2 linked regions of the Pontibacter akesuensis genome follow. The protein of the gene in region 2 binds, or shares a complex with, the protein of the main gene of each other region. Links are inferred from orthologs where the notes say so. Each region holds a gene or a part of one and is shown on either strand. Other genes may lie near its edges.

What was found.
Region 1: the proteins of carB (region 2) and carA are in contact, whole or in part, in a solved structure (PDB 1KEE), measured with the Escherichia coli proteins. The link is inferred for Pontibacter akesuensis from one-to-one orthologs.

Annotation. Positions count from the first base shown.
Region 1 is NZ_CP014766.1:2,524,783-2,528,455, forward strand. The notes cover bases 1-2,915. They hold carA (glutamine-hydrolyzing carbamoyl-phosphate synthase small subunit), read left to right. Parts: upstream 1-857; coding sequence 858-1,973; downstream 1,974-2,915. Other genes in these bases: A0W33_RS10835 (DNA-directed RNA polymerase subunit alpha), read left to right, coding at 1-135; rplQ (50S ribosomal protein L17), read left to right, coding at 208-780; eno (phosphopyruvate hydratase), read left to right, coding at 1,996-2,915. Also shown: more of eno, read left to right, coding at 2,916-3,273; A0W33_RS10855 (FtsB family cell division protein), read left to right, coding at 3,362-3,661. UniProt on the Escherichia coli protein: Small subunit of the glutamine-dependent carbamoyl phosphate synthetase (CPSase).
Region 2 is NZ_CP014766.1:1,592,976-1,599,306, reverse strand. The notes cover bases 1,256-4,639. They hold carB (carbamoyl-phosphate synthase large subunit), read left to right. Parts: upstream 1,256-1,625; coding sequence 1,626-4,439; downstream 4,440-4,639. Other genes in these bases: A0W33_RS06665 (helix-turn-helix transcriptional regulator), read left to right, coding at 1,280-1,480; A0W33_RS06670 (hypothetical protein), read left to right, coding at 1,256-1,290. In the rest of the region: A0W33_RS06680 (hypothetical protein), read right to left, coding at 1-151; A0W33_RS06675 (hypothetical protein), read right to left, coding at 362-580; more of A0W33_RS06670, read left to right, coding at 817-1,255; A0W33_RS06655 (hypothetical protein), read left to right, coding at 4,701-5,627. UniProt on the Escherichia coli protein: Large subunit of the glutamine-dependent carbamoyl phosphate synthetase (CPSase).

The sequences.
Region 1 (3,673 bases), 930 kb from region 2 along the record:
CAGCTGGACATCGCTGATATGATGAAGTTCAGAAACTTCGGTAAGAAGTCTTTGACTGAGCTGGAAAATCTGGTTCAGGAGAAGGGTTTGGTTTTCGGAATGGACCTTTCTAAGTATAAATTAGAGGAAGATTAATTAAATCCTACGGCATAATTCCCAATCCCTGCAAAGGTTGATTGACGGTATGCACGTGCACAAATCAATATAATGAGACACGGTAAAAAATTCAATCACTTAGGAAGAACCGCTTCGCACCGCAAGGCAATGCTATCTAACATGGCGTCGTCTTTGATCGTACACAAGCGCGTTTCAACAACAGTGGCAAAAGCCAAGGCCCTTCGCAAGTATGTGGAGCCGCTTCTTACAAAAGCTAAGAGCGACACAACACACTCCAGAAGAACTGTTTTCGCTTACCTTCAGGACAAAGAGTCTGTTAAAGAACTTTTTGACGAAGTATCAACGAAGATCGCAAACCGCCCAGGTGGTTACACGCGTATCATCAAAACTGGTTACAGACTGGGTGACAACGCAGAAATGTGTGTGATCGAGCTGGTAGACTACAACGAGGATATGCTGTCAACTTCTGGTGACACTGCAACAGGTGCCAAGAGAACGCGTCGTCGCGGTGGCAAGAAGAAGTCTGACGAAACAACTGCCGCTGCTCCAGCTGCAGCTGCAACAGAAACTCCTGCAGCCACTGAAGCAACAGAAGCCCCTGAGGCAACTGATGCTCCTGCTGAGTCTAACGACAAAACAGAAGACACAAAAGATGCGCAATAAGCTCTGTTTGTAAATAATTTAAAGGGACATGACGTAAGTCGTGTCCCTTTTTTTATGTTTGTAACAAAATTTTTAAGATGAAAAAACATACATCCTCTGAAGCTATCCTTCTTTTAGAAGATGGAACAGTATACAAGGGCAAGAGCCTGGGCCGGATTGGTACTTCGGGTGGTGAACTCTGCTTTAACACTGGCATGACCGGTTATCAGGAAATCTTTACCGACCCCTCTTACTACGGGCAATTGGTTGTTACCACTGTTTCGCATGTAGGCAACTATGGCGTGCAGCCTAACGAAGTAGAGTCGGGACGCGTGCAGATCAGTGGCCTGGTTTGCAAAGATTTCTCCAACCATTTCTCGAGGAAAACAGCGGAAGGGTCGCTACAGGAATATTTTGAAAAGGCCGGTATCGTGGGTATTTGTGAAATAGACACACGGTCTCTTGTGCGGCATATTCGGGATAAAGGAGCCATGAACGCGATCGTCTCATCTGAAATAACGGATGTGGAGGAGTTGCGTAAGAAGTTAAATGCTGTGCCGTCGATGAATGGACTGGAACTGTCGTCGCATGTGAGCACGACAACGGAGTATGATCTGAAGCCCGAGGTCCCTAAGTATAGAGTAGCCGTTTTGGACCTCGGTGTGAAGCGTAACAGCCTGAACAACTTTATGCAGCGCGGCTGCGAAGTAAAAGTATTCCCGTACAATACCTCCTTCGAGGAAATGGAGAAGTGGAACCCAGACGGTTACTTTATTTCAAACGGCCCTGGCGACCCGGCAGCTACTAAGGATGCAGTGGCAAGCGTGAAACAGATACTGCAGCAAGAGATACCTATGTTCGGTATTTGCATGGGACATCAGATTCTGGCGCAGGCGAATGGGATTGCTACCTATAAAATGCACAACGGGCACAGGGGATTAAATCACCCAGTAAAGAACCTGCTAACGGGCCGAAGCGAAATTACAAGCCAGAACCACGGCTTTGTGGTGGATGCGGAGCAACTGAAGAATCACCCGGAGGTAGAGATAACACACATTAACCTGAATGACAATACGGTGGAAGGCATGCGCATGAAAACCAAACCTGCGTTTTCGGTGCAGTTCCACCCGGAGTCTTCACCAGGGCCACACGACTCGACCTATTTATTTGATGAGTTTGTGGCACTACTGGAGCAAAGCAAAAACAAAGTATAACTATCGTAAAACAACAAAAGCAATGAGTATTATCACTGACATCAAAGCCAGACAGATATTCGATTCGAGAGGCAACCCTACTGTAGAAGTAGATGTAACGACGGAAAGCGGCATACTAGGCCGCGCTGCGGTGCCATCTGGTGCCTCTACCGGCGTGCACGAGGCAGTGGAACTGCGTGACAACGACAAGAGCATGTACATGGGCAAAGGTGTGCTGCAGGCTGTTAAAAACGTAAACGAGAAGATTGCCGAGGAAATCATCGGTTTCCCTGTGTTCGAGCAGAACCTGCTGGATAAGATCATGATCGAGCTGGACGGCACGACCAACAAAGGCAACCTGGGTGCCAACGCCATACTTGGTGTATCGCTTGCCATTGCCCGCGCCGCTGCGCAGGAGCTGAACATGCCGATTTACCGCTATGTAGGCGGCGTGAACGCGAATACGCTCCCTGTGCCGATGATGAACATCCTGAACGGTGGCAGCCATGCGGACAATGCCATTGATTTTCAGGAATTCATGATCATGCCAATTGGTGCTCCTTCTTTCTCTGAGGCATTGCGTATGGGTTCGGAAGTGTTCCACCACCTGAAAAACGTGTTGAAGAAGAAAGGCCTATCTACCAACGTGGGTGATGAAGGTGGTTTTGCGCCAAACATTGCATCCAACGTAGAGGCGATAGAGGTGGTATTGCAGGCGATAGAAGCTGCCGGTTACAAGCCGGGAGACGATATGATGATTGCCATGGATGCAGCCAGCTCCGAATTTTACGATGCTTCCTCCGGCAAATACCACTTTAAGAAGTCTACAGGCGATAAGCTGACTTCTTCTGAAATGGTAAGCTACTGGAAAGACTGGGTGAACAAGTATCCGATCAACTCCATTGAGGATGGCATGGCTGAGGACGACTGGAAGGGCTGGAAAGAACTGACGGAAGCTATTGGCAGCAAGTGCCAACTGGTGGGTGATGACCTGTTCGTAACCAACGTGGACCGTCTGCAGCAAGGCATCGACCAGGGAATAGCTAACTCGATCCTGATCAAAGTAAACCAGATCGGCACCCTGACAGAAACAATCAACGCGATCAACCTGGGCCGCCGCCACGGGTATAAGAGCGTGATGAGCCACCGTTCCGGCGAAACAGAAGATAGCACCATCGCTGACCTGGCTGTTGCGCTGAACACAGGCCAGATTAAAACAGGTTCTGCTTCCCGTTCTGACCGTATGGCCAAGTATAACCAGTTGCTTCGAATTGAGGAGGAACTAGGGGAGACAGCATACTTCCCGGGCCGGAAATTTTAAATTTAGATTTCTGAAAAAATAATAGCTAAGGCTGTGGGTTATGAAGCTCACAGCCTTATTTTTGTAAGAGTACTTTAAGCCCAGAGTTATGATACAGCGCATCCCCAAAATATTCAGAAACTTCTATTTTATCGCTTCTGTCATTTTTGTAGTATGGATGCTGTTTTTCGATTCAAACGACTTTGTAACGCAGTACCAGATGCGCCGGCAGCTAAACGACCTGGAGGCGGATAAGGAGCACTACCTGGAGAAGATGGCCGAGGTAGAAAAAGACCGTAAGGAGCTGATGGGTAACCCGGCACTGCTGGAGAAATTCGCCCGCGAGAAGTACCTGATGAAGCGCCCAGGTGAGGATGTGTTCATCGTGGTAGTAAAAGACGAAGAGTAATTAGTTTTGGGT
Region 2 (6,331 bases):
ACTGAATGTTCCTGGTGTCTACATAGTGGATGAAGCGTTTCAGGGCCTCCCGGTACTGGGCACTGGTGCAGCCGCCATACCATTGACTCACGAGCACGTTATGTGCCGTGTAAAGTTCTAAATGCTGGTAAGGTGCCTCAAACAGTACCATAAGTGCCTTGGTTCTAAGACATAAACTATGATAATAATACTTTATTAATATCTAAAAAGCAAAGCATGTCACAACGTTCGTACTTAAAAATTACAGTATAGTAATATCACGCCTTTGCGGGCAGGGCACAAAGAGGCAGACCTCTCCTATAAATCCTGCGCACATGCCTAATCGCGCTGCACAGGGACACATTATTGGGGAGCACGCGGCTTATTTCGTGCGCAGGTTATTGGCGTTGCTGCCATCTAACTTACGCGTATCCTCTTCATTTCTGGCTGCCACGTTTCCGGCTTCCTCTTTGCCTTCAGGCTCTTTGTCAAAGCTGTCGACCTTCCTTTTCTTTATGCCGGTCAGTGGCTCAGGGTTGTCGTCGGGCAGGCGCCTGCTTTCATCCGAATTCGTTATAAAATCATCTTGTCTTGGTGTCATAGCCGAATAGTATAAGTTATACTTCTGTTTACGTATCCAGGTGGCTTTGTTGGCTTTTGCCGTGATTATAGTTTCTGCATTTAGTAAAGAGAAGTCATCAAATCAGACAAATGATGCGGTCAATAAAAGTTGGTAAAGGCATTGAAAATCAGAGTTAGGGTACTTTTTTATCTGAAAAGTAAAGTGTAGTTTACATAAAGGAAATAAAGTTGTACTTCTTGAAATGAGCATGTCCTATGAAGCAAGGGTTGATCGATATAAAAATGCTGCCTTACCGGTACAGGAAGATTGGATTTTGGATGCTGCTATCAGCGCTTCCAGTGGCTTTGGCACTTGTTGGCCTGTTGCTTGCAACGGGAAGTATAGCCGATCCGAGGGCTTTTTTCAGTGAGTGGAATTACTCGATCGTTTATTATCCGCTTATCGTGGCGCTGGCGCTGTTGGTTTTTTCGGAAGAGCGGCAGGAAGACGAGATGGTGCAGAGCCTTCGGTATAAGTCGTTAGTGAGTGGCGTGTATTTTCTGGTGGTTGCGCTGCTGTTGCTCCCGTTCTATGCCAACATTTATACTTTGATTATGGGCAAAAACAGCATTATGCCCGATGTAGGTGGTATGCTGGGCACCCTTCTGTTGCTGCTTGCCTACATTTATGGCTCCTTCCGGTACAACCTGCACTACATGCGCAAAAAATTGACTGCTGATGCGGAATAGCATTAAGGTGGAGCGCGCAAAAAAAGACATTACGCAGGAACAACTCGCCCAGGCCCTTGGGGTAAGCCGGCAGACCATCAACGCCATTGAGAAAAATAAATACCTGCCCTCCACGTTGCTGGCACTTAAAATGTCGGCCTTCTTTGGGGTGAGTGTAAACGAGCTGTTTATCTTGGAGGAAGAGGACTGACAGCCGTGTTTATACTTGCGTAGGCGGTGGTGGTCTGGTGGCTGCCTTCCGGCGCTGGTTTTAAATAAAACGGCGCGCTGGCCTTTTTTTCTTGTGGCCCCGAACATTTTCCGCTAACTTTGGGCAATTTATACATACCGCCCCAATGCCTAAAGACAACTCCATCAAATCCGTTCTCATCATAGGCTCTGGACCCATCATCATCGGCCAGGCCTGCGAATTCGACTATTCTGGCTCCCAGGCCGCCCGCTCGCTACGAGAGGAGGGAATAGAAGTGATCCTCATCAACTCCAACCCGGCTACCATCATGACGGACCCTGTTACGGCAGACCATGTGTACCTGAAGCCCCTGGAGAAGAAGTACATTATTGAGATTTTAGAAAAGCATAAGATTGATGCGGTGCTGCCTACTATGGGTGGCCAAACTGCCTTGAACCTTGCCATTGATTGTGATAAAGCCGGAATCTGGAAGAAGTACGGCGTTCGCATTATCGGGGTGGACATCAAAGCCATCGAGACGACAGAGGACAGAGAGGAGTTCCGCCTGAAAATGCTGGAGCTTGATGTGAACGTGTGTAAAGGCGAAACGGCTACCTCTTTTCTGGAAGGCAAAGAGATTGCTCAGGAAATAGGATTTCCGCTCGTAATCCGCCCATCGTTTACGCTGGGTGGCTACGGTGGTGGCTTTGTGAATACGCCGGAAGAGTTTGATGCCGCCCTGACCCGCGGGTTGCACGCATCGCCTACACACGAGGTGCTGATAGAGCAAAGCATTATGGGTTGGAAAGAGTACGAGTTGGAGCTGCTGCGCGACAACATCGGAAACGTCATCATCATCTGCTCCATTGAGAACTTCGACCCAATGGGCGTGCATACCGGAGACTCTATCACGGTGGCCCCAGCCATGACCCTGCCTGACACGGTGTACCAGCAAATGCGCGACCTGGCCATTAAAATGATGAATGGCATTGGACAGTTTGCCGGTGGCTGTAACGTACAGTTTTCCGTGAGCCCGGAGGATGACACCATTATCGCCATCGAAATCAACCCGCGCGTTTCCCGTTCTTCTGCCCTGGCCTCCAAAGCCACTGGTTATCCAATTGCAAAGGTTGCCGCAAAGCTGGCCATTGGTTACAATTTGGATGAACTGAAAAACGCTATCACCAAAACTACATCTGCCTACTTTGAGCCGGCACTGGACTATGTTATCGTGAAGATACCGCGCTGGAACTTCGATAAGTTTCCGGGTGTGAACCGCACGCTTGGTCTGCAGATGAAGTCGGTGGGTGAGGTGATGGGCATTGGCCGCACCTTCCAAGAAGCGCTGCAGAAGGCCTGCCAGAGTCTGGAGATAAAGCGCAACGGCATCGGTGCTGATGGCAAAGAGAAAACAGATTACAACGAGTTAGTAGATAGCCTGAAGAACCCAAGCTGGAACCGTTTGTTCAGCATTAAAGATGCTATGCGCATCGGCATCCCGACCAGCACCATCCAAAAGCTGACCAAAATTGACCCGTGGTTCCTGGCTCAGATCGAGGAGCTGGACCAGATGGAGAAGGAGATCGAGAAGTATAACCTGGCCACTATTCCGGCTGATTTGCTGCGGGAGGCCAAAGTGAAAGGCTACGCCGACCGCCAGATAGCGCACCTGCTGCGTTGCAAGGAAAGTGAAGTGCACAGCGTGCGCACCGAATTGGGCATCAAGCGCGTGTTCAAAATGGTAGATACCTGCGCGGCCGAATTTGAAGCGAACACGCCCTACTACTACAGCACCTTTGAGGGCGAGAACGAGAGTATCGTTACAGACAGGAAGAAAGTGGTGGTGCTAGGGTCTGGTCCGAACCGCATTGGGCAGGGCATTGAGTTCGACTACAGCTGTGTGCACGGCGTGCTGGCTGCAAGAGAGTGCGGCTACGAGACGATCATGATCAACTGCAACCCTGAAACGGTTTCCACAGATTTCGATATCTCTGATAAACTGTACTTCGAGCCGGTGTTCTGGGAGCATATCTACGATATTATCCTGCACGAGAAGCCGGAAGGTGTGATTGTGCAGTTGGGTGGGCAGACAGCCCTGAAGCTGGCGGAGAAACTGGATCGCTACGGCATCAAGATTTTCGGCACCAGCTACCAGGCTTTGGACTTGGCTGAAGACCGTGGTTCCTTCTCCTCACTACTGCGCGACCTGAGCATTCCGTACCCGCCATTTGCGGTAATCGAGACGGCAGAGGAGGCGCTGGAGCTGTGCAAGGAGCTTAAGTTTCCGCTGCTGGTGCGCCCTAGCTACGTGCTGGGTGGCCAGAACATGAAGATCGTGATTAACGAGAAAGAACTGGAAGCCCACGTGATTGACCTGCTGAAGGACCACCCGGGCAACAAAGTGCTGCTCGACCACTTCCTCGACAACGCCATCGAAGCTGAGGCGGATGCTATCTGCGACGGAAAGGATGTGCACATCTGCGGCATCATGGAGCACATCGAGCCTGCTGGTATCCACTCCGGCGACTCATACGCGGTGCTGCCTCCGTTCGATTTAAGCGAGAACGTGATGAACCAGATAGAGGAGTACACTAAGAAGATCGCGGTGGCTCTGCAAACGGTTGGGGTGATTAACATCCAATTCGCTATCAAGAACGAAACGGTATACATTATTGAGGCCAACCCGCGCGCCTCGCGTACCTTCCCGTTCATTGCCAAGGCATACAGGGAGCCGTACATCAACTACGCCACCAAGATTATGCTGGGCGAGAAGAAAGTGAAGGATTTTGTGTTTAACCCGTACAAGCACGGCTACGCTATCAAGGTGCCGGTGTTCTCTTACAACAAGTTTCCAGAGGTAAACAAGGAGCTTGGGCCGGAAATGAAATCCACCGGGGAAGCCATCTACTTTATCGACGACCTGCAGGACGATTACTTTACCAAAGTATACTCCGAGCGGAACCTGTACCTGAGTAGGTAATACAAGTCTACTTATTAAAATATAAGCCTCTCCTGTTCGTTCAGGAGAGGCTTTTTGTTTCGATCAGATTTGAGGTGCGGATGTAAAACAGGTGCTTGGGTCTGGGCTGATATTCCAGGAGCGGCTTGTAATTGAGCAGCTTATTTCCGTAGTTTTGCCAGCTAAAGCGAAGCAGGCGCCGTATTGCTAAGGCAGCCTCTGGTGCAAGATTTTATACTTGCTCCTCAACATTTAACATTCAAAATTTTTAAACTCATACGTATGCGTTTTTCTGTGGCTTTTATGCACCGTTTGTGCTTTTTTATGCTGCTGGCCCTGGTGGCTGGTTGCACGGCGCCGCGTGCAGTAATTAACTCGGGCAAGGTAACGGCACCGGGCAAGTTCAAGGCAGGCGTGAACTTTGGCGGCAACATCGCTACGGAGCCTATAGGTCAGCTCGATGATATTACTAAAGCCGCCGTAGATGCCATCGCCAAGAAAGACTCGGTATACTTCGACGCTCAGATAGAGACAGCCACGCGGGCACTTTTGGCCTATGCCTTAGACCCGGTTGGCCCCACTTTTGATTTTTACCTGCGCTATGGCGTGGCCCCGCGGGTGGATGTGGGCTACAAGTTTGCCTCGGGCGTGCACGTGTTCGATGCGCAGTACCAGTTCCTGGGTCCGACAGGAACGCCGGATAGCCGGGGTGCAGGAGCCGTGAACGGGGCTTGGTACGGCAGCGTGGGCCTGCAGTATGCCGGCCAGAGCTCTGATTGGGCTGATAAGCTCTTTTTGGATAAGCTGCAGCCCATACTTCAGTTCACCGCGAAGCGACGTGATTACACAATCCCGCTTATCTTCAGTAAGTCGCTGGGGGTAGAGGAGGAGAACGGTAGCATTGCCTTTGGTGCCGTGTACAACCACACCAACATTACGTATGGCTTTGAGCCCGGCAGGCTTTTCGAGCGAATCGGAAGCGATGTAGAGAAAATTGATGCCTTGATGGAAAAGAACAGTTTTGGCTCCTACGGCTTCTTCGTGAACGCCAAACTGGGCATCAAGTATGTGTACATTCTGCCAGCCATCACCATCTACTACCAGAACTACGGCGACTACAAACTCCTCAATAACACCAGCTACAGCTACTCCGGCTTAACGTTTATTCCGTCTATCGGCATCCAGGCCAGCTTTGGCAAAGGAAGGTAAAAGGAGTGCTGAGTTAGGAGTCCTGAGTTGTGGGAGGTGTAGGAGCTGTGTAATTGTCAGAATCAGAATTGAAGGTGTTTTTAGATGGACGGGATGGAGCAAGGGCTTAGCTTGCGTAGCGTTGTCATCTAACTACTTCTAGCCCCTAGCTATTTTTAGGAAGTGAATTATCGGCAGTTGTGCAAACATCCCCCTACCCCCTTCAAAGGGGGACTTGGCTTTAGTTGCATAGGTACCGCTTTAGCTAACTGAACAGATTTCAGTCCTTGGGTTGAGCGCCTATGCGAGTTTTTCGGTCCCGCGCTAGCGGGATTGCGAAGCGAAGCGAGCAAAGAAAAGCTCCCAGCGCGATGCCCGATGACGAGGCCCCGCGGCCGTGAGCGCTCCAAAGCCAGAAATGAAACGATTGGTATCTGGGAACTGGAGGATGAACAGTAGCTAGAAAGTATAGCCTGGCTGAAGTTGCGAAAGCAGTGGAAAAGCAAGTATGGCTGCAACAAGTATAGCCACCGCTGTGCAAGTATGGCTTTGCAAGCCAGTCGAGTTACAAACCCGACACCATAGTAAGACACAACTCTAAAGTCTTGCGCCAGTACACGAAGTATGATTGCAGTTGGCAACGGCAGTTTAAGGCAGAGTTCGATAGATGAACGGCAGCAGTTAGGAGTACAGCATAGGCAATACGTTTTCCCTAAACGCACTTT